Regions from separate parts of the Orenia marismortui DSM 5156 genome, predicted to be linked through region 2. Evidence: a T-box and tRNA genes for the amino acid it is inferred to sense, from the RefSeq annotation. Region 2 holds a T-box; the other regions hold tRNA genes.

Region 1 (7,886 bases), 110 kb from region 2:
TTCTTCCACCTTGAGGGGGAACGCTAGCTTCAGTTCCCTCTAGAATCTTCAATAGTGCTTGTTGTACCCCTTCGCCTGATACATCGCGTGTAATAGACGGATTCTCTGATTTCCTAGCTACTTTATCTATCTCATCAATATAGATAATCCCTTTTTCAGCTTTTTCTATATCATAATCAGCAGCTTGAATTAATTTTAATAGAATATTCTCTACATCTTCTCCTACATATCCTGCTTCAGTTAGAGAAGTTGCATCTGCTATAGCAAAAGGAACATCTAATATCCGCGCTAAAGTTCTTGCTAAGAGAGTTTTACCGGAACCAGTAGGTCCAACTAAGCAGATATTACTCTTTTCTAACTCTACATCATCTACTTTCATTCCAGAATTAACTCTTTTATAGTGATTGTATACAGCTACAGACAAAGTTTTCTTAGCACTTTCTTGTCCGATAACATATTCATCTAAGATACTTTTTATTTCTTTAGGCTTAGGAACACTTTCTAAATTCAGTTCTATTTCTTCATTCAACTCTTCTTCAATAATCTCATTACACAGTTCAATACATTCATCACAAATATAAACACCAGGTCCAGCCACAAGTTTCTTAACTTGATCTTGGACTTTACCACAAAAAGAACACTTTAATTGTCCTTTCTCGTCCCCAAATTTAAACATTATATCACCCCTTCATTAGTTAACCTTCAATTTCATCTTGGCGAGTGATAACTTCATCTATAAGACCATATTCTTGAGCTTTTTTCGCTGACATAAAGTAATCTCTATCTACATCCTTCTCAATTTTTTCAATTGGCTGCCCTGTATGTTCTGCTAAAATATTGTTTATAATATCCCTTAATTCTAAGATTTCTTTAGCTTGGATTTCAATATCTGTAGCTTGACCTTGAGCACCACCCATTGGCTGGTGGATCATAATTCTAGAATAAGGCAAAGCATATCTCTTACCACTTGCACCACTTGCTAATAGTAACGCACCTGCACTAGCAGCAAGCCCCATACATATTGTAGAAACATCAGGTTTAATATATTGGATTGTATCATACATGGCTAAAGCTGAAGTTACTGATCCTCCTGGACTATTGATATATATGTATATATCCTTATCAGGATCTTCTGCTTCTAAGAATAACAACTGAGCAATAACAGAGTTAGCTACTTTATCATCAATTGCACTTCCAAGAAAGATGATTCTATCCTTTAATAATCGAGAATAAATATCATAGGATCTTTCTCCTCGATTAGTCTGTTCTACTACCATAGGTACCAAATTCATAGATTATCCCTCCTCCTTTTATCTATACCCAGATCAAAGCACCTTTAAACCTAATAAATTAATTATTTTCTACTAAAAAATCAATTGTCTTTTCCATTTCTAAACTATTCTTTAAAGAAGATAATTGACCTTGCATTTGTAAGAATGCTTTTAATTGATCTTTATCTTGTCCTTGTCGTTCAGCAATTTCTTCTAATTTCTCATCTATATCTTCATCACTAACCTCAATACCTTCTTCTTCAGCAATTGCTTCTAATACTAAATTAGCTTTAGCTCTATTTGCTGCAGAATCCTTATAATCAGCTCTAATATCTTCTTCATTCATTCCAGTCATTTCTAAATATTGATCAAAATCAAATCCTTGCTGACTAATTTGCATTCTGAATCCTTGTAACATGTTATCAATCTCATTTTCAACCATAGTCTCTGGAACATTAACTTCAGCATTTTCAGCTATTGCATCAACTAATTTATTTTCATATTCTCTGTTAATTCTTTCTTCTTCTCTAGCTGCTATTTTTTCCTTAATGTCAGCTTTTAAATCATCTAAAGAATCAAATTCTAAATCTTTAGCAAATTCATCATCTAATTCAGGCAATTCTTTAGCTTTAATTTCTTTAACAGTTACTTTAAAAATTGCATCTTGACCAGCTAAATTATCAGCATGATATTCCTCTGGGAAAGTAACATTAACTTCTACTTCTTCTCCAACTTTAACTCCTACTAATTGTTCTTCAAACCCAGGAATAAACTGGCCAGAACCAATCTCTAAATTATAATCTTCTCCTGCACCACCATCAAAAGGTTCACCGTCCACAAAACCTTCAAAATCTATAATCGTATAATCTCCTTCTTCAACCTCTTCCCTATCAACTGCAACTAACTGAGCATGATGTCCTCTTTTATGTTCTAATTCTTTTTCAATATCTTCATCAGATATCTCTAATTCTTCTTTTTCAATATCAAGATCAGTATATTCTCCTAATTTAACTTCTGGTTTAACTTCTACCTCAGCTGTAAATGTAGCAGGACTCCCTGATTCAATAAATACATCTGTAATATCAGGCTGAGAAATTGGTTCAATACCAGTTTCCTGTACTGCTTCATAATATGCTTCAGGAATTAAAATATCTAATGCATCCTTATGTAGTACTTCTTCTCCATATTTTTTAATCAAAATACTTTTTGGAACTTTCCCTTTTCTAAAACCAGGAATATTAACATCTTTTACAACTTTTTTATAAGCTTTATCTAAAGAAGATGCCACCTTTTCTTCACTTACTTCAATATTTAATACCACCTTATTTTCTTCAATTCTTTCTTTACTTACCTTCATTTATATATCCTCCTTATATCATTATACGTAATTATATAATTTTTATTTCATTTATTATTTACTTCTACATAATTATGGTATTTCCTTTATGTTTTTATAAAGATTTAAAGAGACCTTATTAATAAAAACAATACCTCGAGACACGACTAACAACTAATCGCTCCGAGGTTTAATAATTAACTTTTATGTAATATTCTATTAATTACTTATAAAATGATGGCGCGCCCGGGAGGATTCGAACCTCCGACCTCCTGATTCGTAGTCAGTTACTCTATCCAGCTGAGCTACGGGCGCATATATAAAATATTAGTTAATAGTTTAAATTATTGTGACCTCTCAAATATCAATTATAATTATAATTTGGGGTGGATAATGGGATTTGAACCCACGGCCTCAGGAGCCACAATCCTGCGCTCTAACCAGCTGAGCTATATCCACCATATTCTATATATATCTATTATATTATAATAGTTAAGCAAAGTGTTACACTTAATATATTTTTAGAAATAAAAAAATATACTGCTAAAAAGCAGTCTGATTTAATTTGAGAAGTTTATTATCTCTCAAAAGGTATCTTTTCCATTTTTTGAATTTATATACCTACAAGATAAAAATGGCATGCCTGGGAGGATTCGAACCTCCGACCCACGGCTTAGAAGGCCGTTGCTCTGTCCAGCTGAGCTACAGGCACACAATAAATCAATTTACAATTAATAATTTATAATGTACAATTAAAAGATTTAAGAACTTGGCTTTAATTGGAAATTATCAATTGAATTTTATTGGAGCGGGAAACCGGACTCGAACCGGCGACACCCAGCTTGGAAGGCTGGTGCTCTAGCCAACTGAGCTACTCCCGCACATTATTTAATTTACAATTTATAATGTACAATGTACAATTAAAATCTTTAAGGTCTTGTAATTCTTGAAGTCTTTGATTCTTAATTGTCAATTCTAAATTGTCAATTGAACTTTTGGTCGGAGCAGCAGGATTTGAACCTGCGACCCCCTGGTCCCAAACCAGGTGCGCTACCAAACTGCGCCATGCTCCGTTATTTTTCGCTCACAACAGTTAATAGTATAACTAAAAAAAGAGACAAGGTCAAAAAGGAAAAAAGATAATTAAGAGCGCTTAAGCTTTTTCACCTCATATTTTCTCCTTTTATCCCTATTATTCTCTTTAAATCAAGCAAAATCAATGTGTTTATATTTTATTATACTATTGTTAATTTCCACCAACCCATAGGAGGCCTTTTTACCATCTCTTGGCATAGATATACTACCTGGATTAAAAAACAAAATACCATCTTCCTCTATAGCACATCTACAGTGAGTATGACCAAAAATTACTATATTACTATCTAATTCTCTAGCCTTATAATATAACCTATCTAACCCCCGCTTAATATTATACTTATGCCCATGAGTTAAAAATACTTTACTTTCATCTATATTTATAACTCTATCTTCAGGATACTCAGTTCTATAATCACAATTACCTTTTACCGCTACTAACTCGACACCTTTAGGAACATTAATAGCGTCTAAATCTTTTAAAACATCTCCTGCATATAATATGTAATCTATATCTGATAAACTTTCTACAACTTGCTTAATTCTATCACCATACCCATGAGAGTCACTAAATATTGCTAACTTCATTATTTCACCACCAACTAATAATTCATTAATAATCAACTAGTGTATTCAATAGCTTAGAATCTAGTTCTTATTATTTAATAAATAATCCTTCATCTTCTTTAGTGCTTTTGCTCTATGGCTAATCCTATTCTTAATTTCATCCCCTAATTCAGCAAAGCTTTGTTGATATCCAGTTGGAACAAATAAAGGATCATAACCAAATCCTCCACTCCCTTTTTCTTCAATATCAATTATCCCATCACATCTACCAGTTACTGTATATTCTTCCCCTTCTGGCGATACAAAGGCCATTGCACAGGAAAAATATGCCCCCCGTTCTTCTTTAGGGGTATTTTTTAATAATTTTAATAATTTTTTATTGTTATCTTTATCACTTGCATCTACTCCAGCAAATCTAGCTGAATAAACACCTGGGCTGCCATCTAAAGATTCAACAACGAGTCCTGAATCATCAGATATAGTGGGAAATCCTGTATAATTAGATATTTCTCTAGCCTTCTTTAAAGCATTACCTATAAAAGTATCTTGATCTTCTATTACTTCTGGCAAGCTATCAATATCATTTTTAGAAATAATCTCTATCTTAGTATTAGCTAAAATCTTCTTCATTTCATCTATCTTATGTTGATTACCTGTTGCTAAAAATAATTTCATGTCTATAGACTAAACCTCCTTAAACAACTCTACTTTTTCTCCTAAAGCTTTCTTTTGGCATTCTATTAACTCTTTTACTCCTTTTTCAGCTAAATCTACTAACTTAAACATATTACTTTTAGAGAAAGGGTTTTCCTCTCCTGTTCCTTGAATCTCAATTATTTCTCCCTTCCCAGTCATAACCAAATTCATGTCCACATGAGCATTAGAGTCTTCACCATAACATAAATCTAACAATAGCTCATCTTTTACAATCCCCACACTTACTGCTGCTACAAAATCATTTACTGGCAATTTTTTTATCATATCTTTTTCTATCATATAAGATAAAGCATCAATTAATGCTACAAAAGCTCCAGTGATAGAAGCAGTTCTTGTTCCTCCATCAGCTTGAATAACATCACAGTCAATCCAAATTGTCCTCTCACCTAGTTTATGAAGATCAATAACAGAACGTAAGGCTCTTCCAATTAATCTTTTAATTTCTTGAGTTCTACCACTCAATTTCCCTTTAGCCGCTTCTCTAATATTTCTATCTTGAGTAGCCCTAGGCAACATTGAATACTCAGCAGTTAACCACCCTTTTCCTTTTCCTCTTAGAAAATAAGGAACACTATCCTCTACTGTAGCATTACAAATCACCTTTGTATCTCCGGCTTCAATTAGCACAGAACCTTCCGCATATTTAGTAAAATTTCTAGTTATCTTAATCTCTCTTAATTGATCATTTTTTTCTCTACCATCAACTCTAGACATAATTATCACTCCTTTAAATTTTGAATTCTACTCTATGTATTGGTTAAATTTAATACTTACTATTTTTTATTCTTTCTATAATTATAATAATTATCCTGTGAAATTAAATTTATGCTTAGTAAAACTTTCATATCTTTATAATGAAATATCTAAATTTATTGAAGTTTTAGTCTCTTTTATACAAATTATTCCCTTTGCTATCTATTACACAAATCAACGGTAATTTCTCTACTACTAATTTTCTTACAGCTTCTGTTCCTAAATCATCATAGGCAATAATCTTTGCTTCTTTAATACATTTACTAATTAGAGCTGCTGCCCCACCGATTGCTCCTAAATAAACTGCTCCTTTTATTTTCATAGTATCAATAACTTCAGCATTTCGCTCTCCTTTACCAATCATAATTCTTAAGCCTTCTTTAATTAACCGAGGAGCAAAAGGATCCATTCGATAGCTAGTAGTTGGACCAGCAGACCCTATTACTTGACCTGGTTTAGCTGGACATGGTCCTACATAGTAGATAGCATTTCCTTCTATCTCAAAAGGAGGCTCTTCTCCTCTATCTAAAGCTTCAACCATCCTCTTATGAGCTGCATCACGCGCTGTATAAACTGTCCCCGATAGTAAAACTTTATCACCTGCTTCTAAACTTCTGACTTTCTCTTCAGTAATTGGTGTTATCAAGTTAACTTCTCCCATTATATATAATCCTCCCTTTATTAATACAGTGTATAGTTGACAATCTACAGTATTCAAAGGGAAAAAGACTTCCCCATTCATGCTTCGCTAAAGTTAATTTAAAAATCTCCATAACTTAAGTGCTTTAAGACTTAAATCTTCTAGCTATACACTGTAAACTGATCCCTCCAACTCACACTTTCTACAAAATTACTTCCTTATGCCTTGCCACATGACAATTAATATTAACAACTACTGGTAATCCAGCAATATGGGTAGGATAAGTTTCAATATTTACTGCTAAAGCTGTAGTAATTCCTCCTAAACCTTGAGGTCCAATATCTAATTGATTCACCTCTTCTAATAGCTGCTGTTCTAAAATTTTAAACTTCTGATCATCATTATGAATCCCCACCGGTCTTAATAAAGATTTCTTAGCCAACAGAGCCGCCTTCTCTACTGTTCCTCCAATTCCTACTCCTACTATAATTGGTGGACAAGGGTTTGGTCCAGCCTCTCTTACCACTTCTAAAACAAAATCCTTAAGCCCCTCTATTCCATCAGTAGGTCTCAACATCTTTAACTGACTCATGTTCTCACTACCAAAGCCTTTTGGTGCTACTGTTATCTTTAATTTATCTCCAGACACAATTTCGGTATGGATTACTGCTGGTGTATTATCTTCTGTATTCTTTCGCTCAATTAAAGGATCATCGACTATAGACTTTCGCAAATATCCTTCTTTATAACCTTGACTTACCCCTTCGTTAATAGCTTGATATAGATCACCTTCGACAACTCTCAGATCTTGTCCTAATTCTAAGAAGATAACTGCCATCCCTGTATCCTGGCAGATTGGCACTTGATCTTCTTTGGCAATTTCAGCATTCTTGCTTAACTGCTTTAAAATCTCCTTAGCAACTTCAGAATCTTCTCTTTCACAGGCTGCTTGGTATTCATCAGTAATATCCTCCCCTAAGTTATAGTTAGCATCAATACAAAGCTTTGCTACTACTCTACTAATCTCCTCAGCTTTTATCTCTCTCATTTTATTACCTCACTTTTTATAATTTATAATTGATAATTAAGAATCAAATTAAAGATATTTTTTGCCACAGATATACGCAAATTAATTCAGAAGAGTTTTTATTTTCTATATAAAGCTAAAATTAAATATATGTACTATAATTAAACTATAGACAAAATCATATTATTAGTGATAATACATAATCAAAAATAAAGACTCCCCTCTATACTTCTAGTTTTATAGAGGAAAGTCCTTTTGAGATTTAGGGATTAGTATAAGATATTCTTACTTTTAAAAAGCAGATAAGCTTTATTAAGTTCCTCCTAAACGAAGACCTACCTTAACTATATTTAATTTTTTAACTATATTTTGAAGTTAATAATTAATATTCAGTCTAACTCAAACTTCGCTTTCTTCCCCTGCAAAATGTGCTTGATTATATTAAAAAATTTGAATAAACTTTAACTTTTATAATTAATA
Region 2 (7,886 bases):
GACAAAGATTTAGTTGAAATAGGAGCTAATATTTATGTAGAGCGAAAGTCACAAAAAGGTATCTTAATTGGTAAAGGTGGAAGCATGCTTAAAAGAATTGGGAAAAGTGCTAGAGAAGATATAGAAAAATTATTAGATACACAAATATTTTTAGATTTATGGGTTAAAGTTAAAGATGACTGGAGAGATAAGGAGGATGCTTTAAATATGCTGGGTTACAGGGGGTAATATATAAATGAAGGAAAGTCTAATTTTAGAGATTCAAGATAAGATTTCAATTAATGATATGGAAATTTTAAAGGTCTTATTAAAAGACTTATATGCAGCAGATATAGCTGAATTAATAGATGAACTATCAAAGGATGAGATTAAAGTATTGATTCCTATTATTCCAGTTGATAAATTAGCCTATTCTTTAGCTGAATTAGATTTTGATGATAAGCATACTATTCTAAATTTGTTAGCACCAAAAGAATTAAAGATAATTTTGGATAATATGTATGCTGATGATATAGCAGATTTATTAGGTCCTTTATCAATTGGAAAAAGTAAAGAACTATTAAAGCTTATGAAAAAAGAGGATGCAGAGCAGATACAAAACCTTTTAGGCTATGATGAAGATAGTGCTGGTGGTATTATGACCACTGAATATATTGCTATTAAAGAGGGTAAAACGGTTAGAGATGCACTAAATATCATCAGGGATATAGCTAGAGAAGCAGAGATGATTTATTATATCTATGTGGTTAGTCAGACTAAAGAGTTAATGGGAGTTCTCTCTATGAGAGAGTTGATTACTGCATCTCCTGAAGCTAGAATAAAAGATCTGATCCAGAAAAAAGTAATCAATGTTAGGCTAGATTTAGATCAAGAAGAGGTAGCTCGGATTATTTCAAAATATGATTTATTGGCAGTTCCTGTAGTTAATCATAAGAAACAGCTTTTGGGAATAATAACAGTAGATGATATTATAGATGTAATTGAAGAAGAAGCTACAGAAGATATCTATAAGATGGCAGCAACAACAGAGGTTGATTTTGATGATGAGAATAATACAATAGTTAAAGCTTCTTTGAAGCGTTCGCCATGGCTAATAGTTCTTTTATTTGCTAGTATTTTGTCTGGTTCTGTAATTGATGTTTTTTCTGATCTTTTAAATACAGTGGTAGCCTTAGCCTTGTTTATGCCTACTTTGGCTGGTACTGGCGGAAATGCAGGAACTCAATCTTTAGCAATTGTTGTTAGAGGATTGGCAACTGGAGATTTAAATACTAAAGATCTTAGGGAACATTTATTTAACGAAGTTAAGGTTGGGAGTTTAGTGGCTACAATTTGTGGTTTAATAATAGGTCTAGTTGCTTTAGTATGGCAAGGAAATTACATGCTAGGTGTTGTTGTAGGCTTAGCTATGTTCTGTAATATTTTATCTGCAACATTTGTAGGAACAACGACTCCTTTTATTTTAAATTATTTAGGAATAGATCCTGCAGTAGCTGCTGGTCCTTTTATTACAACTGTAATTGATGCATCAGGATTATTTATTTATTTTAGCTTAGCAAGATTGTTTTTGCCTTATTTGACATAAAATTATAAGATAGAGGAGTGATAATTATGGCAATTAAACCAAAAGATATGGCTAAAATGGTTGATCATACAATTTTACACCCAAAATCTACAGCATTAGATGTGAAGAAGACTTGTGACGAAGCTAAAGAATATGATTTTGCTTCTGTTTGTGTTAATCCTTGTTTTGTACCTTTAGCAGCTAAACTATTAGAAAATAGTTCAGTTAAAGTTTGTACAGTTATAGGATTTCCTTTAGGGGCTACTACTTCGGAAACTAAAGCTTATGAAACCAAAGATGCAATTAGAAATGGTGCCCAAGAAATCGATATGGTAGCAAATATTAGTGCAATTAAATCACATTCCTGGGATGTTGTTCGAGAAGATATAAAAGCAGTTGTTGATGCTACTAAAATTGCTGGAGTTACTAAAGATATTATTACAAAGGTAATTATAGAAACTTGTTATTTAGATGATGAGGAGATTGAAAAAGTATGTCAGATATGTAAGAAAGCAGGGGCTGATTTTATTAAAACTTCTACTGGTTTTGGTCCAGAAGGGGCAGATACTGAAGATGTTAGTTTAATTAGAAAGAATGTTGGTAGGTCTATTGGAGTAAAAGCATTTGGGGGTATTTCTACTTTTGAAGAAGCTCTTGATATGTTAGATGCAGGTGCTAATAGAATTGGCAGTACTGAAGGTGTATCTATAGTAACAGGGGATGATGAAGAGTAGAAGATTATTGTTAGTCTTCTTATTATTTGTTTTAATTGATTTAAAGTAAATAGCTTTAAAAAATATCTTAAGATTTGTTTTTAAATATTCTCAAGTAATTACTTGAGAATATTTTTTTAGGTTATAGATAATTTATTGATAAGTTATAAGTTGACTGGAAGTAAAAAAGATCTGATTTTTATGAATTTTTAAGATTGAATTTAGAATTATTTATTAAAAGTTATATTTCTAAAGGGTTAATTTAAATATTTAATTCTCATAATTATTTTCAAAATATGATATACTAAGAATAAATTAAGGTGAATTTAATAACTGAGTATATAGGGTTGTGGTAGGAATTAGCAGAGAAAACCAAGCCCCTCTATCACATAAAATATTCAAGGTATCATAATGCTAAACCTACCGTAGGGCGTACGGGATTGGAGTTATCACGAAGAGTTTTTATTAAAAACTCGTAGGTAAGCCTTCGGAGATACTGTAAGACCTCATTTCTTACTTAATACTTGATATTAAGCAGAAATAGGCTCGTATTTAGGAACAAGGAATCCACGTGACCTTGCTCCGTGGAGCGCCAAAATTAAATGTATAGACCCTAAAATAAATTTATACTATAGTATCAAAGAGGAGATTAGCTTTGAATGCAGAAAATTAAAGATTAAAATAGGAGAAAATAGAAGGAATGATAATATGCCACTCTTTGATACAGATGCAATTGTAATAAGAAATTATGAATTTGATGAAGCGGATAAAATTGTTTCATTATTTAGTAAAGAAAAAGGTAAAATTAAGGTAGTTGCTAAAGGTGTTCGCAAGACTAAAAGTACTCTAGCTGCAGGTTTACAGCCTTTTGTTTATAATAATATTTTGGTTTATCAAGGTAAATCTGAATTAGGTAAGTTAAGTCAATGTGAGATTAAAGAGCCTTTTAATAAAATAAGAGGAGATATTTATAAGATGGCTTATGCATCTTACATAGTAGAATTAATTGATGAATTAACAATTGATAAGGAAGATAATCAACTAGTCTTTAGTTTATTATTATTAACTTTAAGGTTGGTTGATCGCTTAGATGATCTTGAATTAATTACAAGGGTTTTTGAATTGAAATTACTTAAATTATTAGGTTATGAACCTTATTTAGATAGTTGTGTAGAATGTGGAAAAGAGTTAGGAAAGAATATTAGATTTGATGGAGAAGTTGGGGGAACAGTATGTTCTTGTTCAGCAAAATGGGCTAAAAAGATTAGTTTGGGAACTATTAAGTATATGAAACAAATATTAAGATTAGATTATAAGAAGTTGTTAGAGATGAAAATACCTCAGTATGCAAGAGATGAATTATTTGATATTATGCCTTATTACATCCAATATTTAATTCATAAAAAGCTAAAGTCAATATCTTTTATAGAAAGTTTAAAAGATATGAGCTAAGGAGGAATATTTATGGAAGAATTAGAGAAAGTAGATGTTATTAGAGAAAGAACAGGGGTAAGCTATGAACAGGCATTAGAAGCATTAAGAGCAGTAGATGGTGATGTTTTAGAAGCCATTGTTAAATTAGAAAAGGAAGAGCAAAATAAGTATAGAAAGGAAGAGTTTCAAGTTCGAGGCGAGCAGATTTTGAATAAATTTAAGGAATTAATTAAAGAAGGTAATGTAACAAGAATTAAAGTAAAGAAAGATGATAAAGTATTATTAGATATTCCAGTAAATGTTGGTGTAGTTGGTGCTGTTCTCTCTCCTCCTTTAGCTTTGTTAGGAGCTACAACAGCACTTTTAAGTAAGGCAACTATTGAAGTAGAAAGAGCTAAGAAATCAGCTAATAATTTAAACAATAATATTGACAATCAGGATGAATTCTGATATATTTAAAGCAAAATTCAAGAAATATAGTTATGATGAACAAGAAGAGTAATTAGTTAGTAGTTTTATAGCGAGCTAGGGATGGTGTAAGCCTAGTATAAAAACTAATGAAGGGCACTTGGGAGTAACTGATAATAAAGTGGATCCTAGTAAATAGGATTAAACAGGGTGGAACCGCGGGTAACCTCGTCCCTGATAGTAGAGATACTATTAGGGAGGGGGTTTTTTCATTAAAATTGAGAATTTAGAGTTAAGAACTTAAAGGATAAATAATTTTTATATTGAGCTTATTTTTAACAATAAATCTAAAGAACAGACCCTATTCCCTAACCTCTTCCCCTTAACTAAGGAGAAGGGGAACTGAAAAATTAGAACTTCTTCCATCTCTCCGGATATATCGACTACTTCGCAATAAAAAACATTTCCTCAGATGAGGAGAGACTGGTTCTGTACGAAGAGTTCAACTAATGAACTCGTAGGGGCTAGGGTGAGGTCTGAGTTTTAAATATTATTGAATTAAAAAAAGGGGGACTTTATATGCAATTTCAAGAAATGATAAATACTTTAAATCAATTTTGGTCTGATCAGAAATGTGTTGTCAGACAACCATATGATATAGAAGTTGGTGCTGGAACTATGAATCCATCAACTTTTTTAAGATCCTTAGGTCCTGAGCCATGGAATGTAGCTTATGTAGAACCTTGCCGTAGGCCTGCAGATGGACGCTATGGGGAAAATCCTAATAGATTACAGCATTATTATCAATATCAAGTTATTATGAAACCATCTCCAGATAATATTCAAGAGATATATTTAGAAAGTTTAGAGGCTTTAGGTGTTGATCCTAAGATGCATGATATTCGTTTTGTAGAGGACAACTGGGAGAACCCAACTACAGGAGCTTGGGGTCTTGGATGGGAAGTATGGCTAGATGGAATGGAAATAACCCAATTTACATATTTTCAACAGGTAGGTGGTTTAGAATGCAAACCTGTATCTGTAGAAATTACCTATGGTTTAGAGCGTCTTGCTATGTACTTACAAGAGGTAGATAGTGTATTTGATATTGAGTGGGTTGATGGAGTAAGTTATGGAGATGTTCACCACCAAGGAGAAGTAGAGCACTCTACATATAACTTTGAGATTGCTGATGTAGAAACTTTGTTAACATTATTTAATTTATATGAGAAAGAAGCTACTAGAATTGCTAAAGAAGGACTTGTTTTGCCAGCTTTTGATTATGTATTGAAGTGTTCTCACACTTTCAATATGTTAGATGCTCGTGGTGCTGTTTCAGTAACAGAAAGAACTAGTTATATTGCCAGAGTACGTACTTTAGCTAAAAAGTGTGCTGAAAACTATGTTAAGCAAAGAGAAGAATTAGGCTATCCATTGTTAAAGGAGGTTGAGGATAATGAGTAAAGATTTATTATTAGAGATTGGAACAGAAGAGATTCCAGCTGGTTTTATGAATTACACCTTTAGACAATTAAGAGATTTGTCCCAAGAGATCTTTGCTGATAACAGGATTGAAATCGGAGAAGTAGAAGCTACGGGTACTCCAAGAAGGTTGGTATTATCTATTAAAGATGTAGCTGAAAAGCAGAGTGATTTAGAAAAAGAGGTTAGAGGTCCAGCAGTAAGAATTGCTTTTGATGAAGAAGGTAATCCAAGTAAGGCTGGTGCAGGTTTTGCTCGTGGACAAGGTATTACACCAGAAGAGCTAGATGTAAGAGATGAATATGTTTATGCTTGTACTAAAGAGATTGGAAAGGATACTGATGAATTATTAGCAGGGCTATTAACAGAGATTATTAATAGATTGAACTTTCCTAAGTCTATGCGTTGGGCTGATGAAACTATGAGATTTGTTCGTCCAATTAAATGGATTTTAAGTCTTTATGGCGAAGAAAAGATAGATTTTTCTATAGCAGGAGTTAAATCTTCTAATTGGAGTAGAGGTCATAGATTCTTAAGTGAAGGTAATATAGAAATTAGCAATACGACAGAATACTTTACTAAGCTAGAAGAAGAGTTTGTAATTGTAGATCATAATCGACGTAGAGCTATGATTTTAGAACAAATTGAAAACATTGCTAAAGAGAAAGATGTAGTAGTTAAGATCGATGAAGGGTTATTAACTGAGGTTAATTTTTTAGTGGAATATCCAACTGCTTTATGTGGCAGTTTTTCCGAAAATTTCTTAGACTTACCTTCAGAAGTATTGATTACTTCTATGAGAGAGCATCAAAGGTATTTCCCAGTTGAAGATAAAGATGCTAATCTTTTGAATCATTTTGTAACAGTTAGAAATGGTAATGAAGATCATATTGATGTTGTTAGAGCTGGAAATGAGAAGGTATTACAGGCTAGATTATCTGATGCAATCTTCTTCTATGAGGAAGATCAAGAAACCTCTTTAGAAAGTAAGATAGATAAGTTAAAGAATGTTATCTTCCAAGAGGATCTAGGAACTATCTATGAGAAGGTAGAAAGAATAATTGCTTTATCAGCTCAATTTTCTGCTAAGGTAGATTTATCAGCAGAAAAGGTGGAACAAGCAAAAAGAGCTGCTAAATTATCTAAACTAGATTTAGTAACAGGTATGGTAGATGAATTTTCTAAATTACAAGGGGTTATGGGAAGATATTATGCTTTAAATGATGGAGAGAATGAAGAGGTAGCTGATGCTATATTTGAGCATTATTTACCACGCTATTCCGATGATATTTTACCAAGTACAGAAACAGGGATTATAGTTAGCATTGCTGATAAGATTGATAGTATCGTTGGGTTCTTTAGTGTAGGTATTATTCCAACAGGTTCTCAAGATCCCTATGCATTAAGAAGACAAGCCCAAGGGGTTGTTAAGATTATAGTTGATACAGGTTTAGAATTAGAATTAGATTATTTAATTGAGCAAGCTTTAGATATTCTTGAAGAACAAGGTAAGTTAGAAAGAAGTAGATCAGAAGTAAAAGCTGAGGTATTGGAATTTTTTAAGCTGAGATTAGAAAATCTATTAGAAGAAGCAGGAATTAGGTATGATGTAGTTGATGCTATATTATCTACAAATTATTCTAATATCAATGATACTCTTCTTAGAGCAACTGCGCTAATGGAGTTTAGAGAAGAAGATGATTTTGAAGAATTAATAATTGCATTTAATCGTGTGAGTAATTTGGCAAGTAAAAGTGATAATTCTACAGTTAAATCTGAATTATTTGAAGATGATAGCGAAGGTAAATTATATCAAGATTATAAATTGATTAAAGAGAAAGTAGATCTTTTAGTAACAGATAGGTCTTATATAGAAGCCCTCAAAGAAGTTGCTACACTTAAAGGGGCAATTGATGAATTCTTTGACTCTGTAATGGTAATGGCAAAGAATGAAGAAGTTAAACAGAATAGATTAGGTTTATTAAATCTAATTTCTGATCTATTATCTAGAATTGCTGATTTGACAAAGGTTGTAGTAGATTAATTATTATAAAATAAAAATCTCTTTTGGGATAATCCCAAAAGAGATTTTTATTTTATAACCTTAATATGTTGTTGAGTGATAAGCTTTTAGACTAATCCTATTAGAACTGTAGTAATTATTATTTTTTTAATCATTTTAAAACTTAATTTCTTAAGTTAAACTTATAAAATTAAATTTTAAAATGAAGGATTTTTATTTATTATAGTGTAATATTAATATATGTTAAAGACTAGGGAGGCAT
Region 3 (7,886 bases), on a different contig from region 2:
ATCAAAGTTATCTTTACCTAATGGTAGGTGAATATTAGAACCTTTATCCGCTCTATATTCAACTTTACCAGCTTTAATATCTTTAACAGCTTGTTCTACTTCAAAAGTTACTGTTCCAACTTTAGGATTTGGCATTAATCCCTTAGGCCCTAAAATAGGTCCTAATTTTCCTACAACACTCATCATGTCAGGAGTAGCTACTACTACATCAAAATCCAACCAACCTTCTTGAATTCTTTCAGCTAACTCTTCTCCCCCTACAACTTCTGCTCCAGCAGATTCAGCTTCCTTCACCTTTTCTCCTTGAGCAAAAACAATAACTTTAACTTCTTTACCAGTTCCTTTAGGCAGAACAACTGCACCACGAACTTGTTGATCATTTTTAGTAGTATCAATACCTAATTTAACTGATACTTCTATAGTTTCATCAAAATTAGCAGTAGCTGTCTCTTTAGCTAATTCTAATGCTTCTTTAATTTCATATAATTTATGTCTATCTACTTTTGCAAGTGATTTATTATATCTTTTCGACATCTTTCTAACCTCCTTTGTGGTATTAGCGGAAATTCCTCCCACTTATTAAAAAAGACAAATTATTCCTCAACAACAATCCCCATACTTCTAGCAGTACCTTTGATCATGCTCATAGCAGACTCTAAACTAGCTGCATTTAAATCTTCCATTTTTAGTTCAGCAATAGATTTAACATCGTCTAAACTAACAGTAGCAACCTTATTGAGATTAGGCTCACCAGAAGCTCTTTCTATACCAGCAGCCTTCTTTAATAAGTTAGCAGCTGGAGGAGTTTTAGTAATAAAATCAAAAGAACGATCAGCATAAACTGTAATTTCTACCGGAATAATATTACCAGCTTGGTCAGCAGTTTTTGCATTGAATGCCTTACAGAAATCCATAATATTAACTCCATGTTGACCTAATGCCGGACCAACTGGAGGAGCTGGATTAGCCTTCCCAGCAGGGATTTGTAAACTAATCTTACCTGTAACTTCTTTTGCCATATCTTACACCTCCTTATATCTTTTCTACTTGATCAAATTCTAATTCAACTGGTGTTTCTCTACCAAACATAGATACTAACACCATTAATTTAGCTTTCTCATAATCTATTTCTTTAATTTCACCAGCAAAGTCTTCAAAAGGCCCTTCATTAATTCTGACATTTTGTCCTTCTTCTAAATCTATCTCTGTTTTAGTTTCTTCAATTCCCATATCCTTAAGAACTTTACTCATTTCTGTGTCTTTAACCGGAACTGGTTTAGTCCCAGCACTAGCAAACCCGATTACACCTGGAGTATTACGAACAACATACCAAGAATCATCATCCATAACCATTTTAACCAATGCATAACCAGGGAAAATTTTCTCTTTAACAACTGTCTTCTTACCATTTTTAATCTTAACTTTTTCTTCTGCCGGTATTAAAATTTCAAATATCTTTTCTTCCATTTTTGTAGTTTTAATACGCTGTTCAAGGTTAGCTTTAACCTTATCTTCATGGCCAGAATAGGTATGAATAGCATACCATTCTATATTACTCTCCATAATAAAGGGACCCTACTTCTAAGCAGGACCCACACCTCCTCTAATTAAGAATAATAGGCCTAATTATACTAGAGAAAACAAAATCAATTCCTCCAATAAACAAAGCAACAAGCAAAACAGTAACAATTACAACCATAGTATAAGACATTACTTCTTTTTGTTTTGGCCAATTTACCTTTTTAAGCTCAGCTTTTACTTCACGAAAAAATTTACCTACTTTTGCTCCACTACCTTTCTTAGCCATTTATTCCACATCCTCATTGATGATTATTAGCAATTCATTGGCAGGCCCGGAGGGACTTGAACCCCCAACCCTCGGATTTGGAGTCCGATACTCTAGCCAATTGAGCCACAAGCCTCTGTAAAATCAATATAAATTTATTTAGTCTCTTTATGAACAGTATGTTCTTTGCAGAATTTGCAATATTTTTTTATTTCTAATCTTTCTCGTTGGTTCTTTTTATTTTTAGTTGTAGAATAATTACGTCTCTTGCAATCTGTACATTCCAGAGTAATTATTTCTCTCATAGATGCCACCCCCTAACAAAGTAGATCATTTAAGCACATTACTTTTACACCCTATACACTCTATCACATCTTCGAATAAAAGTCAATAATAATTTAATATTAGGTGATAGCTTAAACAATAGCAGAAAAGTAGAAAAGTGGGTATATTTAAACACCCACTTTTCTAATAATATAACCAAGTAGAAAGTTAATTATTCAATAATTTCAGTAACAACACCAGCACCAACAGTTCTTCCACCTTCACGAATAGCGAATCTTAATCCTTCATCCATCGCGATCGGAGAAATTAAGCTTCCTTCCATTTCAATGTTGTCTCCTGGCATTACCATTTCTACACCTTCTGGTAAGTTAATACTACCAGTTACATCTGTTGTTCTGAAATAAAACTGTGGCTTATATCCATCAAAGAATGGAGTATGACGTCCACCTTCTTCTTTACTTAATACATAAACCTCTGCTTTAAACTTAGTATGTGGAGTAATGCTTCCAGGCTTAGCTAATACCTGTCCACGTTCGATGTCTTCTCTTTTTACACCTCTTAATAATGCTCCAATGTTGTCTCCAGCTTGCGCTTCATCCATCATCTTACGGAACATTTCTACTCCTGTTACAGTTGTAGTTTCAGTATCTTTGATTCCTACGATTTCTACTTCATCTCCAACTTTAATTACACCTTGCTCTACACGACCTGTAGCTACTGTTCCACGTCCAGTAATACTGAATACGTCCTCTACAGGCATTAAGAATTCTTTGTCTGTATCTCTTTCTGGAGTTGGGATATACTCATCTACTGCATCCATTAATTCGATGATCTTTTCTCCCCATTCACTACTTGGATCTTCTAAAGCTTTAAGCGCAGATCCAACTACTACTGGAGCTTCATCTCCATCAAATTCATATTCATTCATTAATTCTCTTACTTCCATCTCTACTAATTCGATTAACTCTTCGTCATCAACCATATCTGCTTTATTTAAGAATACTACTATTTTAGGAATTCCTACCTGACGTCCTAATAATAAATGCTCTCTTGTTTGAGGCATTGGACCATCAGCAGCTGATACGATCAAGATTCCTCCATCCATTTGTGCTGCTCCTGTAATCATATTCTTTACATAATCAGCATGTCCTGGACAATCAACGTGAGCATAGTGACGATTTTCTGTCTCATACTCTACGTGAGAAGTTGCAATTGTAATTCCTCTTTCTCTTTCTTCTGGTGCATTATCGATATCTTCAAAGTTAGATCCACCTACACCCTTTGATAATACCTTTGTAATTGCAGCTGTTGTTGTTGTCTTCCCATGGTCTACGTGACCGATTGTACCAATATTAACATGAGGTTTCGTTCTTTCAAACTTTTCTTTTGCCATTTTATTCCCTCCTAGTTTATGTATAGCTAATATTATATAAATTAAAGGTGATATGGGATCACCTATTTATACACAAATTATTTGATTAAATGGAGCCCACAACCGGATTTGAACCGGTGACCCCATCCTTACCATGGATGTGCTCTACCGACTGAGCTATGTGGGCTGGAGCGGGAAACCGGACTCGAACCGGCGACACCCAGCTTGGAAGGCTGGTGCTCTAGCCAACTGAGCTACTCCCGCATACTACTTAGTTTACAATTAATAATTTATAATGTATAACTAAAATCTTTAGACCTTAAGATTTGTAATTATCAATTTTTAATTGTAAATTGATTTTAATGGTGGAGGGAGAAGGATTTGAACCTTCGAAGGCATCGCCGGCAGATTTACAGTCTGCTCCCTTTGGCCACTCGGGCATCCCTCCAATTCATAAACTCAAACTGAAACAACACTAATATTATATGACTTTTATTACAGCAGGTCAAGAATTAAATCTATTTGTTTTATTGAATTATTATCCATTTGAGTTTATTAAATCTATTCAAATGCTATTTACTCCTGTTTTATCTAGATATCATTCTTTTCTAAAAACTCTTCTAATTTTCTTTTTATTCTTTGCAAAGCATTATCCACTGACTTAACATGGCGATCTAATGAAGCAGCTATATCTTGATAGCTTTTCCCTTTTAGATATTCCATCAATACTTGCAACTCCAATTCACTCAACATCTCTTTTATACTAGTTTCTAAAACTTCATAAGCTTCATAAGTTATAAACAACTCTTCAGGGTTAGATAGTTTACTCCCCTTCAATACATCTAATAAGGTCCGATCAGAATCTTCACTAAAGATAGGTTTATTTAACGATATATATGAATTCAACGGTTGATGTTTAAGCCTTGTAGCAGTCTTGATAGCAGTTATAATCTGCCTTGTCACACATAACTCTGCAAAAGCACGAAAGGATGCTAATTCTTCAACTTTATAATCCCTAATAGCTTTATATAAACCGATCATCCCTTCTTGTACTATATCTTCCCTGTCTGCTCCAATCAAAAAATAGGATCTAGATTTAATCTTAACGAAATTTCTGTATTTTCTAATTAAATATTCTAAAGCTACTTCATCTCCATCTTGAGCAAATTCTACAATCTCATCATCTGTCATTTTATTATAATTAATATATTGTTTACACTTTAAGTTTAGGTTCACCCATAATCCCCCTCCGCCTCTCATCCTCAAGATTACAATTAATATTATAACTTATGTAATCTTAGCTAGTCAAGAAGGATATAGGTGTAACTTTTTCCTTGTTTTAATTTTTAGGATTAATTTTAATAATAGTATCTCTAGGTGAATAAATATCCTTGGAGATAAATTCATTTTTTATTATTTTATCTCCTTTTTTCACTAATCTTCTAACCAACACTTCAAAACCATTTTTTCCAGACTGCAAAACTTGTTTAGAACCTAACTCTAAACTTTTATCAACCTCTCTTATCACCTTAGGACTTAACACCTTGGATTTAGTAGTTATTATTTCAACATTATTTTCATTAGTTTTACCCAACACAGCTAATGTTAATTGATTATTAACTAGATTAGCCATAATCATAATCGGATATTTAGTATTATTCTTAAATCTAAAATCAATTTGGCCATAATAAACAGTTGCTCCTCTACCTAGAGGAACATAGCCAACAGGAAGAGAATGTTTATTTCGTTCAATCACTTTTAAATTGGCTAATAATATCGAATTATAAAGAGTAGAAGAAACTTGGCAAACTCCTCCTCCAATCCCTTTAACAAATTTACCATTAATAATTTCTAGAGCTTCCTTATATCCTCTGCTTTTTATTCTAGGACCAACTATTTTATTAAATGAAAATATTTCATTAGGCATAATAAGCGTACCACTTATTTGTTCAGAAGCTATCTTTATATTATTATATCTATTTATATCAGCTTTATCAAAATAAGTTGTATAGGTCGCTACAATATTATTCAATTTATATTTCTTAATATTATCTATTACTCTATCCTCTTTAAAATCAGCAAAAATATTTCTTGAAAAAACAAACAGAAACAATATTAAAAAAATAAAACATATACTATTTGTTTTCTTGAACACTCCCCTACTCCTCTCTCATTCTTTGTCGAAGAGATTCATAAATTAGTATTCCAGCTGCTACTGATGCATTTAAAGAATCTACATGTCCTTTCATAGGCAACTTAACTAAAAAGTCACATTTCTCTTTAACTAAACGTCTCATGCCACTACCTTCACTTCCTATAACTAAACCTAACGACCCTTTTAAGTTAGCTTGATAACATGTCTGATTGGTATCTACATCAGCTCCACAAATCCAAAATCCTTCATCCTTTAATTTATCTATAGTTCTAGCCATATTTGTCACCTGAGCTACTGGAACATATTCTATAGCTCCAGCAGAAGATTTAGCTACCACAGGTGTAAAACCAACTGACCTTCTTTTAGGAATAACAACCCCTTGAGCACCAGCAGCATCAGCACTTCTTAAAATAGAACCTAAATTATGTGGATCTTTTAGCTCATCTAATAAAATTAATACTGGATCTTCTACTTGCTCTTTAGAATGACTAATTAAGTCATCTAAATTCCAATACTTTAGTTTTTCAGCTATTGCAATAACACCTTGGTGAGAATGAGAATTAGATATGTTATCTAATTGATTCTTAGATACTTTTTCAATTTTTAAATTTTCTTTTTTGGACAGCTGATAAATAGTATCTATAGCTTCACCATGAGCTGAATCCAACAATAAAATTTTCTCTATCTTTCTCCCTGCTTTCAAAGCCTCAATTACTGGATTTCTTCCTTCAATATTTATCATAATTATTCCTCCATATTCCTTCTAGCTAAACGGCCACAACTCATTTTTCCTTCTTTACATCTACCCTCTATCTCACATAAAGGTCCTGCTTTTTTAAAGATTATAGGAGCTACTTCTCTTACTTGCCGTAACATTTCCCTGGCCATATCTCTAATTTCTTGTTGAGCTCTATCACAACATCTCAATTCAAAAAAGTGAAGTAAAGTCCTAGCATTCATAGTAACTACAATTTTAGTCTCTGTAGCATTAGGTAGTACATATCTTGCCGCTTCTATTGCCTCTTTTTCATTGTATCCTTTTTTAACCAATTTGTCTGTTAATTCATCATACATTTTCTGTTGTTGTTCCATATTTTCTTTAAATATTTCTACTAATTCTTTATCATCTTCTAGTTTTTTAGGTATTATATAATCAAATTGACCTCTTTCACGAACATAACGTTGACTTTGCTGACTATAACTGGCAATCCTATGGCGTACTAATTGATGAGAAGTAACTCTAGAAATCCCCTCAATAGCAAAAGTAAAATTAATATGTTCTAAAGTTGAAAAATGCCCATTGCTTAGGATAATACCCAGTAACCTATCAACATCTTCTTGAGACATATTCTCTAGTAATTGATCTGCTCCAGCTGAAGAATAACATAATCTAGCCGAAGCAGCAACAGTTTTATCCGGGTTTGGAGTATAATTAATCAACTTAACCTTTGCAACCATTAAAATCTCTCCTTTATATCATTTCCTTGATCTTAGTAAATAATTCTATCAATCTATCTTCTTTTCCTGCTAAATATAGATATCCAATTAATGCCTCAAAAGCTGTACTATATTGATAGTCTACAGGATCAGCATTTTGAGGAACTCCTGTTTTGATATTTCTACCCCTTCTTACGATGGATAACTCTTCATCGCTTAAATCCCCCTTTAAATGCTTTAACAAATTAGATTGGGAAGTCGCATTAACATACTTAATAGCCTCTTTATGTAGATCATTTGGCTTAACAATCTTTCTTTCTAATAGTAAATTTCTAATAAAAAGTTCAAATACACTATCACCTATATAAGCCATAGTAGCTGGTGATAACAAATTAGGTCTTTTAGGGAAGTTAATCAACTTATCAAGCATTTATTCTCCTCCTATAACTAAATTATTAAGATAAACATGAACAACACCAATAAATCTCTATTTATAACTCCACTCTACCCCCTGGGGAGAATCTTTTACTTCAATACCTAATTCATCTAACTTGTCTCTAATTTCATCAGCTAGTTCATACTCTTTTTTAGATCTTACTTTATTTCTAAACTCTAACAATAATTCAATTAAAGGTTCTACTAATTCATTATCTTTTTCTTGCTGCTCAACTAAGATTCCCAAAATATCCTTACCAAATAATTCAAGTAATTTTCTCCCCTCTTCTAATACTACTTTAACTTCCTGAGTTAATTCAAAATTATCACTATTTATAAAGCGATTCAACTCTTTTGCTAACTCATGCAAAGAACCTATAGCTAAAGCAGTATTAAAATCATCATCCATAGCTTCT
Region 4 (7,886 bases), on a different contig from region 2:
AAACAGGCTGAAGAAGAGACGAAGATCAGAATAGATTATTTAAGAGCCTTAGAAGCAGGTGAATTTGATTATATTCAAGGTGAGGTATTTGTAAAAGGGTTTTTAAAGGTTTATTCATCATATTTAGGCTTGGATAAAAAAGAGATTTTAGCAGATTATCAGAAGATGAAAGAGCCAGATGTCCCGGAGGAAGATTTAGAGCAGAAGAAAAGTGTAAAAGAGAAACTATTATATTATTGTGATGAAAACCAGAATACTTTATTGGCTAGTCTTTTAATTGGTATATCTATTGTTGTTGTTTTAGTAGTTGTTTTTTTGGGGATCAAAATATATAATCTTTTTGGAGAAGTAGATGTTAGTAGAGAGGTTGCTTCTGTTGAAATTAAACAAGAGGATGTAGTATCTTTAAGTAATAAAGCAGATAATAAGCAAGTAAAAGGTAATAAGGTTAGTACTAATAAATTAGAAAATAATAAAAAGGTATCAGATATAAAAGAATCTGAGGAAGTGAAAATTGAAGAAAGTAAAGTAAACAATCAGATTAAAGCTAATAAGAAAGTAGAAAAGATTGAAATTAAAATAAAAACAATAGATTATAGCTGGTATTCGGTTAAGGTAGATGGAGAAATTGTCTTTCAAGGAAATGTTGATCCTAAGGTTGTTAAATCTTTTTCAGGTAAGGAGATTATACTTAAGTGTGGAAATGCAGCTGGTGTAACAGTAATTAAAGATGGCAATGTATTGGGTCCGTTTGGTTTAAAAGGTGAAGTTGTTACAAAAACCTTTTCTCTAGAGTAGTCAGTAATAATGCTTAGTCATCTAGAATAATATTCTAAATAAGATTGTAGAAATTCAAATTAACTACTATATCATAGGTTTATTTAGAGGAATGTACTATAGGAAGGCGGTTATTTGATGGCTAATATTATTCAGAGAGATAAAACAACTTGGAGGTTAACTGATATCATAGCTGTATTATTCTTAACTTTTGTTTTTACTTCTGTGATATTTTTATTAGTAGAATGGATCATTAATTGTTTGTTTAGTAGTAACCTTATGTTACTAATACGCCCTTTAATTTTAAACTCAATTCAAGCATTATTATTAGCAGGATTAACATTATTAATTATAAAAATAAGGTACAAAGTATCTTTGAAAGATTTCGGTTTTAATCTGAATAATAGTAAAGAAATTATTAAATATGGAATAATAGGTGGAATATTAATTTGTTCTATAATTACATTTCTTAATAACCTAATTCATATTTTGATTGATAATTTTTTTGGGATTCAAGCACCTACACAGCAGGTTATCCAAAGTCTATTAAGCTCCCAAAACCAACTTTTATTTTTTTTACATAGTATATTGATTATTCTAGTAGCTCCATTAACGGAAGAAATTTTTTTTAGGGGTTTTATTTATCCTTATTGCAAAGTTAAGTTGGGAAAAGCAAAGGGAATATTTTTAAGTGGATTAATTTTTGGTTTGGCTCATTCCAGTATATGGCTTTTAGTGCCTACTTTCTTAGGAGGGGTTATATTAGCTCTGATTTATGAAAGAACTAAGTCGCTTTATTCATGTATTATAGCCCATAGTATATGGAATATGATTATTGTGTTTTTGATTTATACTATTTGGAAATTTAGTATTTGATAAAGTTAATAGACATACAAAAATCCTGGTATATTAAACCAGGTTTTATATATTTAGTGCTATTTGATTATGATGGTGGACCTGGAGGGATTTGAACCCCCGGCCAATCGGTTATGAGCCGATTGCTCTGACCAACTGAGCTACAGGTCCATAGTTTTGATTCACAATTAATAATTTATAGTGTATAATAAAAAAATAAGATTAACTATTTGATTTATTAATTAATTATAAATTATATTTGATTGGAGCGGGAAACCGGACTCGAACCGGCGACACCCAGCTTGGAAGGCTGGTGCTCTAGCCAACTGAGCTACTCCCGCACATTATTTAATTTACAATTTATAATGTACAATTAAAATCTTTAAGGTCTTGTAATTCTTGAAGTCTTTGATTCTTAATTGTTAATTGTCAATTCTAAATTGAACTTTTGGTCGGAGCAGCAGGATTTGAACCTGCGACCCCCTGGTCCCAAACCAGGTGCGCTACCAAACTGCGCCATGCTCCGATATTTTTCCCTCGCGACCTTTATAATTGTATATCTATTTCAGATAAAAGTCAAAAAAGTATATCTCTTATAAAGGTCTGTTACGTAACTTTAAATATATTATTCTTGTGATTATTTCTTATTTCTCCTTATATCTTGGTGGTTTGAAGTTTGATCCTTATATCCAAAATAAACTTGACTCTAGTTTGACATTCTAATTAATATTAATGAAAAGAAGAATTAATAATTTTTAAGCTAAGGCTATTCTTATTACTAAGAGATTATAGTTATTTATTTTATAAATAGGGAGTGTAAAAGATGTTTATTCCAGGGCAAGGCTTTTATAAGAAGGTATTGTTATATATTTTTAAATGGATAGTTATTAATTTGATTTTAGGATTTATTGGAGCAGTTATGTTATTATTAATACAGAAGGGAAGTACATATTTAATAGATAATATTTATTATAACTTTTTCTTATCCCCTATAGTAGGTGCACTATTAATAAGTATAGTAATACATTACTTTGATTCTAGGTCTAGTGGATTGGGAACAGATTTATATATTGCTTATACAAAATCTAATGTTAATGTAGGTCATTCATTTAAATTAATTTTGAGTAAAAGTTTTGCTACAATTATAACTTTAGGATTAATGGGCATAGGTGGTTTAGTCGGGCCTTTATTATTAATTGGAAGTAGTTTAGGAAGGTTACTTTTGAAAATAACTGACTATTTAAAAATTAAACTTATTAGTTCTGAATTAGATTTGAGAGTATTATCTATTTGTGGGGCTGCAGCTACCTTAGGACCTTTGTTAGGTGCTCCATTGGGTGGAGGTATCTTTGCTACTGAAGTATTATACAAATCTTCTCTAGATTACAATGACTTATTTCCAGCTGTTTTGGGAAGTACTTTTGGATATTTTTTCTACCATTCTTTTTTACCTGTGCCAAGATTGAATATTGATATAGGATTACCAGAAGCAGGATTAAAGGATATATTTTTATTGATATTAGTAGCATTAATTTGTGGTTTAATAGGTCAAGTTTTTATCTCGATATTCAATTTGATCGATAACTTATTTAATAATTTAAATTCTTCTGAATTTATAAAGGCTATTATAGCAGCGATAATATTATTAGCAACGATGAAAATATTAAATATAAACTCTTTTGTAGAGGTTGCAAAAATTGAAGATTTTTTTGTAGCCCCGATAACAGATCGATACTTGTTATTAGTAATTATTTTAAAGATATTATTAACAATGTTAATTATCGGAGCAGGATTTAGTGCTGCAATTGTTGATATTGCTTTAGTTAGTGGTGCGTTAGCAGGAAATTTAATTTTCGTTTTCTTTCCACAGTTACCTTTACATTTATTGGTGATTGTTGGGTTGTCAGCTACTTTATCATCTGTTGCTAATGTTCCTTTAGCCACAATGGTACTAGTAAGTGAAATATTTAATTTGAATTTGAGTTTGCCTGTTATTATTGGAAGTATTATCGGTTATTTAATTGGTAGACCTAAAGCAGTATTTAAATACATTAGTGAGGAATAATAAGATTAATTTACAATTTATAATGTATAGTTGATAATTTAAAAGAAAGAGAAAGCAACATTGTGGAATTTATAATTAATATTTAAAGCTGTTTAATCTATTTTTGAATTATACATTATCAATTTTCAATTCTAAATTATACTTTATTGGAGGAGATATAATGAAAATATTACTAACAAATGATGATGGAATTTTTGCTCCAGGTATTCAAAGATTATGCCAAGAATTAGAGAAAGAACATGAAGTTACTATGGTAGCTCCAGATCGTGAAAGAAGTGCTACAGGTCATGCTATAACTTTACACCATCCTTTAAGAGCTAAAGAAATGACCTTTGCTAATATTAAATCTAAAGCTATTGCTATAGATGGAACACCTGCTGATTGTGTTAAAATTGCTATAGAATCATTATTAGATGAAAAGCCTGATTTAGTTGTTTCAGGGATTAATGCGGGCCCAAATATGGGCTATGATGTATTATATTCTGGTACTGTTTCAGCTGCAGTTGAAGGATTGTTATTAGGAATACCATCTATTGCTGTTTCTTTAGTTACAGACAATAATTGGGATTTTGATTATGCTGCTGAGTTTATTAATAGATTGCTAGTAGAGCACAAAAATCAAAATTTAGATGCGGAAATATTATTAAATGTAAATATTCCTGTCAAAGCGCAAGGAGAAAGTAGAGTTACTAAATTAGGTAATAGGAGCTATCGCAATACCTTTGAACAAAGAGTAGATCCTAGAGGTGAAAGATATTATTGGTTGGCGGGTAAGGCTGTAGAAGAAGGTAATGATAAAGATACAGATGTAATGGCTGTAAAGGAGGGTTTAGTATCTATTACACCATTAAAGTTGTCTTTAACTGCTTTTTCTGAAATGGAAAAGTTGAAAAAATGGGATTTATAGTAATAAATAGTCCTCTAAGATGAATATTTTAAAGTAAAAGGCTTATGGAGGAGATTTGATGCCACAATCTCAAAATGATAGTTCTGCTGTAAAGGTTAGTAGTATTTTGCGAGGTTTAGTAGTAAGTTTGATTTTATTATTAATGGGAAGTGTGGTTTTAGGAATAATTATTAGCTTAAGTAATGCTGTTAATAATTCAGTTAGTAAGATATTATTTATATTAAATTATTTATCTGTTTTTGTGGGTGGTTCTGTTGCAGCTTATTCTGCTGGTGGGAAGGGATGGATTAATGGAGGTTTAGTAGGATTGATATATATGTTGATGATTATCTTGTTAGGTAGTTTATGGAATCCTATTATTATTTCGTTAAGTCTTGTATCTAGAGTAGTAATTGGTTTTTTAGTTTCTGCTCTAGGCGGAATGATAGGAGTGAATGTAGTATAAAATTATTTTTCACTTGTGAGAGAAAGCAAGTAAAAACTACTAAGTCTAATCATGGATTTTTAGGTAGGTGATTCTAATAAATAAGAATCATTTGAAGGTAGAGTTAGACTCAAATATTAGTCTAGTGAGTATGTCTTCAATAATTTATAGTAAATTAACAGAATGGGATTATAAATTTAATTCTACTTCAAAGGCTCAATTTTTAGAAGAAGCAGACATATTAGTAACATCAATTAGTTTTATTTTAGGAACTATAACTACTGGATTTTTAAAGCAAATTGGTGAAGAGGTCTGGTATAATGTTAAGAATATTTTTTATAATTGCGAAAAAGAAAAGCGTATACCAGGTTTTAAGTTCAAGTTTAATTATGAAGATATAGATGTTATAGTTGAATTAGAAAGTGAAGATCCTGAAGTATTAGAGAATGTTTTAAATAATTTAAATGTAATTTTAAAGAAGGTTTTAAAGGAAGAAGATCATATATCTGAAATGAAGTTTAGGTTAGATAAAGATTCAGAAAGACTAATTAGAATAGATTAGAAAAAATGCATCTTAAATTAAGATGCATTTTTCAAATATACTATAGAAGATAGATTTAAAATTAAAGTTGACTTTGATAATTCTCAAATTTCAGATATACTTAAGATATAAGAGAAGAATTATAAATAGAGGTGTGTTATAAAGTGAAGTTTAAAAAAATTCTAACTTTGGTCTTGATAATTTTGAGCTTGCTATTATATACAACAACAATTATTGCATATGAAGATGTTGATAAAGTTAATCTTCTTATTATTCATTCATATCATCAGGGCTTTAGTTGGACAGATAAGATAGATAATGGTCTTAAGGAGTATTTAGCTCAAGATTCTAGAGAAATAGATATACATACTGAATATTTGGACACTAAATTAGTAGCTGATGAAAAGCATCTAAATAATATATATAATCTATTTCAATATAAGTTTAAGAATAGTAACTTTGATTTAATACTTGCAAGTGATGATAATGCTTTAGAATTTCTCTTTAAGTATAAGAAAAATTTATTCCCCAATATTCCAGTTGTATTTTGTGGGATAAATAACTTTTCTATAGAAAAATTAAATAAGCAAGATATGTATACTGGATTAATAGAAAATATTGATATACTATCTACTATTAAAGTTGCTTTAAAATTACATCCTGATTTTAAAAATATAATCGGTGTGTTCGATAATACAACTACTGGAAAGTATAATAAGCAGTTATTCAAGAAAAGTATAACTTTCCTAAGTAATGATATTAATGTATTAATTTATAGTATTGATGGAATGGATGACTTAGGGGATATAAGTGATAGCTTTCCAGAAAAAAGTATTATGTTTTTAGGCTCAACTATGCTTAAGGATAGATCAGGAAACTTAATTCCTAATCAAAGAGTTATAACTCTTTTAACACAGGATATTGATCTTCCAATCTATAGCTTTTGGGATTTCTTTCTTGGTTATGGGATAGTAGGTGGAAAATTAAGTAGTGGTTATTATCAAGGTAAATCTGCTGCTAAAATGTCTTTAGAAGTTATAGATGGTAAAAGGCCTGAAATAAAAGAAAGTTCTAATATCTTTATGTTTGATTATAAACAATTAAAGAAGCTAGGTGTTTCTTTGAATAATTTACCAGAAGATAGTATTGTTATTAATAAGCCTTTCTCTTTTTATACTGAGTATAAAACTTTAGTTTGGCTAACAGTTAGCTGGATAATTATAATGGGGTTAATTATATTTATTTTGATAGTTAATATAATTAAAAGAAAGAGTGTTGAAATTAAGTTGAAGGATAGTGAGAGTAAATATCGTATTTTATTTAAAAATAATGGTGCTGCTACATGTATTGTTGATAAAGACAGAACTATTTCTTTAGTAAATAAAGAGTTAGAAAATCTAACAGGATATTCTAAAGAAGAAATAGAAGCTAAGATGAGTTGGGAAGATTTTATTTATGATCAAGAATCATTAGATAAGATTTTAGAGCAGCACTATCAAAAAAGAGAAGAAAATAATAGTAGCCCCTATAAATATGAGATTAATATTGTTGATAAAGAAGGAAAAATAAAAACAGTATTATTACAATCTAAGTTAATACCTGGTACTGAGAGAAGTATTGTATCATTATTAGATATAACTAAAAGAAAAGCAGCTGAAGAAAAGATTAAGTATATTAATTATCATGATGATTTAACAGGGTTATATAATAGGAAGTTCTATGAAGAAGAGTTAAAAAGGTTAGATACTCAACGTAAAATGCCTTTAAGTATTATTATAGGTGATGCAAATGGTTTAAAATTAACAAATGATATTTTTGGCCATGAAATGGGTGATCAATTACTACAAGAGATGGCTAGATTATTAAAAAAATCAGCGCGAGAAGAGGATATAATCTCGCGTTGGGGTGGAGATGAATTTGGTATTATTTTACCTAATACTGATAGGGAAGATGTAGCTAGAATTATAAAAAGAATAAAAGACAATTTAGCTAATTCTGATTTTGGTCCGATTAAGCCCCATATAGCTTTAGGTAGTGCAACTAAATTTAAAGTAAGTCAAGATATAGAAGAAATTTTTAGTCAGGCTGAAGATCAGATGTATAAAGATAAGAGTAATAGCAAGGATAGTTTAGATAACCCATTATTAAAGTCTCTTTTAGAAGAATTAGAAAATGAAAATTATGAAATCGAAGGCCATAGAGATAGAACAATTAGATTATCTAGACAAATAGGTAAAAAGTTAGATTTGACCGATCGAGAAATAGAAAGATTAACTTTATTAGCTAAATATCATGATGTAGGTAAATTAGCTATTAA

Evidence for each region. The T-box of region 2 lies ahead of glyQ (glycine--tRNA ligase subunit alpha). A T-box ahead of a tRNA ligase gene usually reads a tRNA of that ligase, here a tRNA-Gly.
Region 1: it has a tRNA-Gly gene. The T-box ahead of glyQ (glycine--tRNA ligase subunit alpha) is inferred to sense a tRNA for this amino acid. The anticodon was not compared.
Region 3: it has a tRNA-Gly gene. The T-box ahead of glyQ (glycine--tRNA ligase subunit alpha) is inferred to sense a tRNA for this amino acid. The anticodon was not compared.
Region 4: it has a tRNA-Gly gene. The T-box ahead of glyQ (glycine--tRNA ligase subunit alpha) is inferred to sense a tRNA for this amino acid. The anticodon was not compared.

What each region holds. Positions count from the first base shown of each region.
Region 1 covers NZ_KB900617.1:752,001-759,886, forward strand. Annotated here, with positions in the region: gene clpX (ATP-dependent protease ATP-binding subunit ClpX) at 1-676, opposite strand, end outside; gene clpP (ATP-dependent Clp endopeptidase proteolytic subunit ClpP) at 696-1,292, opposite strand; gene tig (trigger factor) at 1,351-2,628, opposite strand; tRNA gene OREMA_RS0103405 (tRNA-Arg) at 2,846-2,922, opposite strand; tRNA gene OREMA_RS0103410 (tRNA-His) at 2,990-3,066, opposite strand; tRNA gene OREMA_RS0103415 (tRNA-Arg) at 3,243-3,319, opposite strand; tRNA gene OREMA_RS0103420 (tRNA-Gly) at 3,412-3,488, opposite strand; tRNA gene OREMA_RS0103425 (tRNA-Pro) at 3,604-3,680, opposite strand; gene OREMA_RS0103430 (metallophosphoesterase) at 3,814-4,290, opposite strand; gene OREMA_RS18775 (XTP/dITP diphosphatase) at 4,351-4,944, opposite strand; gene rph (ribonuclease PH) at 4,954-5,700, opposite strand; gene OREMA_RS0103445 (Fe-S-containing hydro-lyase) at 5,867-6,400, opposite strand; gene OREMA_RS0103450 (fumarate hydratase) at 6,582-7,427, opposite strand.
Region 2 covers NZ_KB900617.1:645,629-653,514, reverse strand. Annotated here, with positions in the region: gene era (GTPase Era) at 1-228, shown strand, start outside; gene mgtE (magnesium transporter) at 236-1,585, shown strand; gene deoC (deoxyribose-phosphate aldolase) at 1,612-2,298, shown strand; gene recO (DNA repair protein RecO) at 2,986-3,729, shown strand; gene OREMA_RS0102895 (DUF4342 domain-containing protein) at 3,742-4,161, shown strand; T-box leader at 4,188-4,358, shown strand; gene glyQ (glycine--tRNA ligase subunit alpha) at 4,699-5,583, shown strand; gene glyS (glycine--tRNA ligase subunit beta) at 5,576-7,645, shown strand.
Region 3 covers NZ_KB900620.1:371,990-379,875, forward strand. Annotated here, with positions in the region: gene rplA (50S ribosomal protein L1) at 1-534, opposite strand, end outside; gene rplK (50S ribosomal protein L11) at 594-1,019, opposite strand; gene nusG (transcription termination/antitermination protein NusG) at 1,033-1,563, opposite strand; gene secE (preprotein translocase subunit SecE) at 1,604-1,807, opposite strand; tRNA gene OREMA_RS0111230 (tRNA-Trp) at 1,846-1,922, opposite strand; gene rpmG (50S ribosomal protein L33) at 1,942-2,091, opposite strand; gene tuf (elongation factor Tu) at 2,283-3,464, opposite strand; tRNA gene OREMA_RS0111245 (tRNA-Thr) at 3,555-3,630, opposite strand; tRNA gene OREMA_RS0111250 (tRNA-Gly) at 3,631-3,707, opposite strand; tRNA gene OREMA_RS0111255 (tRNA-Tyr) at 3,807-3,891, opposite strand; gene sigH (RNA polymerase sporulation sigma factor SigH) at 4,035-4,679, opposite strand; gene OREMA_RS0111265 (VanW family protein) at 4,783-5,598, opposite strand; gene rlmB (23S rRNA (guanosine(2251)-2'-O)-methyltransferase RlmB) at 5,603-6,340, opposite strand; gene thyX (FAD-dependent thymidylate synthase) at 6,343-7,056, opposite strand; gene OREMA_RS0111280 (Mini-ribonuclease 3) at 7,070-7,465, opposite strand; gene cysS (cysteine--tRNA ligase) at 7,523-7,886, opposite strand, start outside.
Region 4 covers NZ_KB900623.1:404,694-412,579, forward strand. Annotated here, with positions in the region: gene OREMA_RS0115660 (helix-turn-helix domain-containing protein) at 1-798, shown strand, start outside; gene OREMA_RS0115665 (CPBP family intramembrane glutamic endopeptidase) at 916-1,653, shown strand; tRNA gene OREMA_RS0115670 (tRNA-Ile) at 1,727-1,803, opposite strand; tRNA gene OREMA_RS0115675 (tRNA-Gly) at 1,897-1,973, opposite strand; tRNA gene OREMA_RS0115680 (tRNA-Pro) at 2,082-2,158, opposite strand; gene OREMA_RS0115685 (chloride channel protein) at 2,456-3,697, shown strand; gene surE (5'/3'-nucleotidase SurE) at 3,858-4,604, shown strand; gene OREMA_RS0115695 (TIGR04086 family membrane protein) at 4,663-5,049, shown strand; gene OREMA_RS0115700 (hypothetical protein) at 5,117-5,590, shown strand; gene OREMA_RS0115705 (diguanylate cyclase) at 5,734-7,886, shown strand, end outside.